3 regions of the Serratia sp. CoH_122_TC_1 genome follow, and region 1 is predicted to be linked to each of the others. Evidence: predicted binding sites of a transcription regulator. Region 1 holds the regulator's gene; each other region holds the start of a gene.
What was found. The regulator CRP, encoded in region 1, controls carbon source genes, mostly activating them, when cyclic AMP is high. The targets are predictions, from matches to a motif close to ATGTGANNNNNNTCACAT.
Positions count from the first base shown of each region.

Region 2: rbsD (D-ribose pyranase) is a predicted target of CRP. The motif match lies at 992-1,009, and genes of this name have one in related genera.
Region 3: deoC (deoxyribose-phosphate aldolase) is a predicted target of CRP. The motif match lies at 1,182-1,199, and genes of this name have one in related genera.

Region 1 is NZ_JBXWLA010000013.1:20,520-22,792, reverse strand. Features, by position in the region: gene AC2FC2_RS17095 (YccS/YhfK family putative transporter) at 1-556, opposite strand, end outside; gene crp (cAMP-activated global transcriptional regulator CRP) at 611-1,243, opposite strand; gene AC2FC2_RS17085 (OsmC family protein) at 1,623-2,030, shown strand; gene AC2FC2_RS17080 (phosphoribulokinase) at 2,069-2,273, opposite strand, start outside.
Region 2 is NZ_JBXWLA010000006.1:6,974-9,246, reverse strand. Features, by position in the region: gene kup (low affinity potassium transporter Kup) at 1-923, shown strand, start outside; gene rbsD (D-ribose pyranase) at 1,099-1,518, shown strand; gene rbsA (ribose ABC transporter ATP-binding protein RbsA) at 1,526-2,273, shown strand, end outside.
Region 3 is NZ_JBXWLA010000029.1:10,485-12,757, reverse strand. Features, by position in the region: gene deoA (thymidine phosphorylase) at 1-110, opposite strand, end outside; gene deoC (deoxyribose-phosphate aldolase) at 180-959, opposite strand; gene AC2FC2_RS25460 (NupC/NupG family nucleoside CNT transporter) at 1,333-2,273, opposite strand, start outside.

The DNA of each region.
Region 1 (2,273 bases):
GCTGGGTCAGCAGCGAATATTTGGCCTCAAAGTAGTCCGCCAGTTCCAAATAGAGCTGATTGAGCGATTCGCGCATCGGTTGTTCTTTCCACAGCGTGAACCAAAACCAGGTAAACAGCCCGTACCAGGCGGTACCCACGACGTATAGCAGCGGTGCGTGCCAAAGCGGAACTGTACCGGCCATACTGAGGGAGAAAATGGCGGCAACCAGCGAGGCGGGCAACAGGCGGGCATGTAACGGACTTATTTCACCGCTGACGCCGAGAAGCAGTGCCAGGCCAAGCATCAACACCGGCAACGGCAAGTGCCAAAGCAATGCTTGCTGTAATAGCAGGCTGCTGAGTGCAAATAGAGAGCCACCGACGATCAGACGTTTGAAGAAGCGTTTGTGAGGGGTGTCTAGCCCGGCAATATTGCAGCAGGCAGGAACCAGGGAAAATAATAGGCCGTATTGCAGTTGGCCGCTCAACAGGCCGAGTAACACTGGCAGGCACAGCACCAGCGTTTGCCGCAGTGCATAGTTGACTTCCGGGTGGTAAATCAGTCTGCGCCACATGATGACTTGGGGCATAAAAAAACGGCGCGAATCATCGCGCCGTTTTTTCAGTGATTAACGCGTGCCGTAAACGACAATGGTTTTGCCGTGGGCGGAGATCAGGTTTTGATCTTCAAGCATTTTCAGAATACGGCCAACGGTTTCACGTGAACAACCGACGATTTGGCCAATTTCCTGACGAGTAATTTTAATCTGCATACCATCAGGATGGGTCATGGCATCAGGTTGTTTCGCCAGGTTCAGCAGTGTTTGCGCGATACGGCCTGTAACGTCCAGGAAGGCGAGGTTACCCACTTTCTCAGATGTTATCTGCAGACGGTTTGCCATCTGGGCTGACAGGCGCATCAGGATGTCCGGGTTGACCTGAATTAACTGGCGGAATTTCTTGTAGGAAATTTCAGCCACTTCACAGGCGGTCTTCGCCCTAACCCAGGCGCTACGCTCCTGACCTTCTTCAAATAATCCAAGCTCGCCGATGAAATCCCCCTGGTTAAGGTAGGATAAAATCATCTCTTTACCTTCTTCATCCTTAATCAGCACCGCGACGGAGCCTTTGACGATGTAGTAAAGCGTTTCGGCTTTTTCACCTTGGTGAATCAGCGTACTTTTGGATGGATATTTGTGGATATGGCAATGAGACAGGAACCATTCGAGAGTAGGGTCTGTTTGCGGTTTGCCGAGAACCATTCGCTGTTATCCTCTGTTGTTATCGCTGCCTTGTGTCACAGGGGTCAGAGTTCCCTGTAAAACCTGTTGTCGCCGTTGTTTTAATGGTGGCTATCAGCAGATTTTGAGGCGTGTCATAAATATACGCTGTCGCTCTAGCATATTAACTTGCCGGGAGAGCTGCAAGCTACATTCTGTTAACATACCGGTAAAGGAGCCTTTCCCTGGGAGTTTCCCTGAAATCAGTGTCCCGGAAAGATTTATTGCGGCTCTGTTTGTAGCACAGAGTGAGGCGGGTGTCTTGTGTTGTCTCGCTTCAGCATGATTAGCATCAGGTTCCGTTGCCAGTTTCTATGCGAAAGCGTACCCTGATTTTAAGAAATTAACCGGAGTGACCAGTATGCAGGCAAGAGTTAAGTGGGTGGAAGGGTTAACGTTTCTGGGTGAATCCGCGTCTGGCCATCAGGTGTTGATGGACGGCAATGCGGGCGACAAAGCGCCCAGCCCGATGGAAATGGTGCTGATGTCGGTAGGGGGCTGTAGTGCTATCGATGTGGTGTCGATCCTGCAAAAAGGGCGTAATGATGTGCGTGATTGCGAGGTCAAGCTGACTTCTGAACGACGTGAAGAAGCACCGCGGCTGTTCACCCATATCAACCTGCACTTTATCGTGAGCGGTAAAGATCTGAGCGACAAAATCGTTGAGCGGGCGGTGAACCTCTCGGCGGAGAAATACTGCTCGGTGTCATTGATGCTGAGTAAGGCCGCAAGCGTGACTCACAGCTTTGAAATCCGCGACGTGGCCTAATGGCGAAAAGGCGCGGCTGACTGCCGCGCTCTACCCACTTATTCGATTTTTTTGCCTTCCAGCAGACGCTGCACCAAGGGTGCCATGATCAGCTCCATCGCCAGCCCCATTTTGCCGCCCGGCACCACAAGCGTATTGATGTGTGAGATAAAGGATCCCTGCAGCATCGCCAGTAAATAAGGGAAGTCGATTTGATCCAGGCCGCGGAAGTGAATCACCACAAAGCTCTCGTCCAGCGAAGGG
Region 2 (2,273 bases), on a different contig from region 1:
TACGTTTGGGTTACCTGTCACCGATGCGCATTATTCATACGTCGGAAATGGAGTCGGGCCAAATTTACATTCCGGTGATTAACTGGACACTGTATATCGCGGTGGTATTAGTGATTGTCGGGTTTGAACACTCCAGTAATTTGGCCGCGGCATACGGTATTGCCGTAACTGGGACCATGGTACTGACCAGTATTCTGGTGACCTCCGTGGCGATCAAAAACTGGCATTGGAACCGCTTCTTCGCGGTGGGCATTCTGGTCATCCTGCTGATTATTGACGTGCCGATGTTCGCTGCAAACGCCTTGAAGCTGTTCTCTGGCGGTTGGCTGCCGCTGCTGCTGGCGCTGGTGATGTTCATCATCATGACAACCTGGAAAAGCGAACGCTTCCGCTTACTGCGTCGCATGCATGAGCACGGTAATTCCCTTGAGGCGATGATTGCTTCATTGGAGAAATCACCGCCGGTGCGTGTGCCTGGTACTGCGGTATTTATGTCGCGTGCCATCAACGTGATTCCTTTTGCCCTGCTGCATAACCTGAAGCACAACAAGGTGCTGCATGAGCGGGTGGTGCTGTTGACGCTGCGTACTGAGGATGCGCCTTACGTACATAACGTACGCCGGGTGACTATCGAGCAACTGTCACCGACCTTCTGGCGGGTGGTGGCTAGCTATGGCTGGCGCGAAACGCCGAACGTTGAGGAGGTGTTCCACCGCTGCGGGCTGGAAGGGCTACCGTGCAGGATGACGGAAACCTCGTTCTTTATGTCGCACGAGTCGCTGATTCTCACTAAACGCCCTTGGTATTTGTTCCTGCGTGGCAAGTTGTTTATCGCATTGAGCCGTAACGCGCTGCGCGCGCCAGACCAGTTTGAGATCCCACCGAATCGGGTGATCGAACTCGGCACCCAGGTCGAGATTTAACTCTCCCTCAAGGGCTCAGCAATCGCTGGGCCCTTTCTGTTGATGTTCTCGGTAACACGAGCGAAACGTTTCGATAATGATCACATTTCTGCATTATCCCGGTTGCCTTCTCCTGACGTTTTTTTAAACTCCAGACACAAGCGAAACGTTTCGCTGGCGGAATGAGAAAAAGAAAATGAAAAAAGGCGTGCTGCTGAATGCTGATGTCTCTGCCGTGGTTTCCCGCCTCGGCCATACCGATCAGATCGCCATTTGCGATGCGGGGTTGCCTATTCCAGCGGCAACGCAGCGTATCGATCTGGCGCTGACGCAGGGAGTGCCGACGTTTTTACAGGTGCTCGAGGTGGTGACTCAGGAGATGCAGGTAGAAAGCGCCATTCTGGCAGAAGAGATCATCAAACAAAATCCGCCGCTCCACAACGCATTGTTGGCTCAACTGACCGAACTCGGCCAACACCAGGGCAATACCATTAGCGTGAGCTATATCAGTCACCGTGCCTTCAAAGCGCAAACTGAACACAGCCGGGCGGTGATCCGCAGCGGGGAATGCTCGCCATACGCGAATGTGATCCTCTGTGCCGGCGTAACTTTCTGAGGCGTCTATGCAACCTTTACTGCAACTGAAAGGGATCGATAAAGCCTTTCCCGGCGTGAAGGCGCTTTCCGGCGCTGCGCTCAGCGTTTATCCCGGCAAGGTGATGGCGCTGGTGGGGGAAAACGGTGCGGGAAAATCCACCATGATGAAAGTGCTGACCGGCATTTATAACAAAGACGCCGGCAGTCAGTATTTTCTCGGTAAAGAAGTGGCGTTCAACGGCCCGAAGGATTCGCAGGAAGCGGGTATAGGTATCATCCATCAGGAACTTAATCTGATCCCGCAATTGACGATTGCGGAGAACATCTTTCTCGGGCGTGAGTTTGTCAACCGTATCGGCCGCATCGACTGGAAACGCATGTATGCCGAAGCCGACAAACTGCTGGCGCGGTTGAACCTGAGTTACAGCAGTCACCGGCTGGTGGGTGAACTGTCGATTGGCGATCAGCAGATGGTGGAAATCGCCAAGGTGCTGAGCTTCGAATCGAAGGTCATCATCATGGATGAGCCAACGGATGCGTTGACCGACACCGAAACCGCTTCTTTATTTAAAGTGATCAACGAACTTAAGGCCGAAGGGCGAGGCATTGTTTACATTTCGCACCGGTTGAAAGAGATTTTTGAAATTTGCGATGACGTTACGGTATTTCGTGATGGGCAGTTCATCGCCGAACGACCGGTCAGCGAGCTGCAGGAAGATTCGCTGATAGAAATGATGGTAGGCCGCAAGCTGGAAGAACAATATCCGCGTTTGA
Region 3 (2,273 bases), on a different contig from region 1:
CCTTCGGAAACCACATTGTCACGGATCCCATTGATGAAAAAGCGGATTTCCGCTTCGCTCAACGGCTGACCGTCACGTTTCTTACGAATAATTTCTTGTGCCAGGAACAAGGCATCCCCCTGTTTTAGCGAATGTAGGGTGCAGGCAGGCGCCGTATCGCGCCTTGCCGACGTAATCGATCAGTAACCGCTACCGGACGTCTCGGCACTGTGGCCCAGCGTCGTCAGCAGGCTGGCTAATAAGCTGGACGCCCCGAAGCGGAAATGACGCGCATCGGCCCAGCCTTCACCCAGAATACGATCGGCAAGTTGCAGATAATGCAGCGCATCTTCCGCCGTACGAACACCACCGGCCGGCTTAAAGCCTACGGTTTTGGCGACATTCATATCGCGGATCACCGACATCATTAGCTCAGCACTTTCCAGCGTCGCGTTGACGGGCACTTTACCGGTAGAGGTTTTGATAAAGTCAGCACCGGCCTTGATGGCAATCTCCGACGCCTTACGAATCAGATTCGCCTGCTTTAGCTCACCGGTTTCGATGATCACTTTCAGCAGGACATTAGCCGCCTGACAGACCTGTTTGCACTGTTTTACCAGTTCAAATCCCACTTGCTCATTACCGGCGAGCAACGCGCGATAAGGGAATACCACATCCACTTCATCAGCACCGTAGGCGATAGCCGCACGGGTTTCCGCCAGCGCGATGTCGATATCGTCGTTGCCATGCGGGAAATTGGTTACGGTCGCAATGCGGATATCCGGCGTCCCCTGTTCGCGCAACGTTTTACGCGCTATAGGGATAAAACGCGGGTAAATACAGATGGCCGCCGTATGGCCTGCCGGGCTGTTCGCCTGACGACACAACGCGATCACCTTCTCGTCGGTGTCATCATCGTTCAGCGTGGTTAAATCCATTAAGGTCAGCGCACGTTGCGCTGCTGCGGTTAGTTCGGTCATAAAACTCTCCAACTGAGAACCTGGATGTTGGCGAGCGGACTTGGTTCCTTGAAGACAGCGCTGGGGAACAGAGCTCCCACGGCGGCCACTGAGATCCTTCTCACCGCGCATGACCCTTCGTTTCGTGCAGGGTCAGTAATAGCTATTTGAACACGATCGCCCGGGGCGATTCGCGCTCACAGTCACACTATATGAAATAACACTGTAACAGGCCGGAATTATATGTGAAGAGCATCACAAAATAACGCGATATCGTTCACAAATTCGCTAAAGAAACGGACAAAGACAACGGGCACAGCATCTGTGCCCGTCTTAGAGTATAGGCGGAGTCCTGCCATAGAGCATGTTGCGCCAGGGCAAGACAGAACCTGGCTTACAGTGCCAAGAAGAACCCGGCAATGGTTGCGCTCATTAAGTTGGAGAGCGTGCCGGCAGCCACGGCTTTCAGACCGAAACGCGCAATATCGTGACGACGGTTTGGCGCCATGCTGCCTAAGCCACCCAGCAAGATCGCCACCGATGACAGGTTGGCGAAGCCGCACAGCGCAAAGGAAATGATGGCCTTGGTATGCATAGACAGCACCTGCAGCCCGTCAGCCGCAACCACATCGTCTGGACGCAGGTAAGCGCCAAAGTTCATGTAGGCGACAAATTCATTCACGATAATCTTCTGGCCGATAAACGAACCGGCAGTCATCGCTTCATGCCATGGCACACCAATCAGGAAAGCGATCGGTGAGAATACCCAACCCAAAATCAGTTCCAGCGACAGTTGCGGATAGTCGAACCAACCGCCAATACCGCCGAGAATACCGTTCAACAACGCAATCAATGCGATAAACGCCAACAGCATCGCACCGACGTTCAGCGCCAATTGCATGCCCGAAGCCGCACCGGAAGCCGCCGCATCGATCACGTTAGCCGGGCGATCCTCTTCGGCGATCAGCTTCATCGCATCGTCTTTATCGTGGGTTTTTTCGGTTTCTGGCACCATCAGCTTGGCAAACAGCAATCCACCCGGCGCTGCCATGAACGACGCGGCAATCAGGTATTCCAGCGGCACACCCATCTGGGCGTAACCCGCCAGCACTGAACCGGCGACCGAGGCCAGGCCACCACACATCACGGTGAACAATTCAGACTGGGTCATGGTAGCGATATAGGGACGTACCACCAGCGGGGCTTCGGTCTGGCCAACGAAGATGTTGGCGGTTGCAGACAGCGACTCGGTACGTGAAGTACCCAGCAGTTTTTGCAAACCACCCCCCAAAATACGAATCACCAGTTGCATGATGCCGAGGTAATAAAGCACCG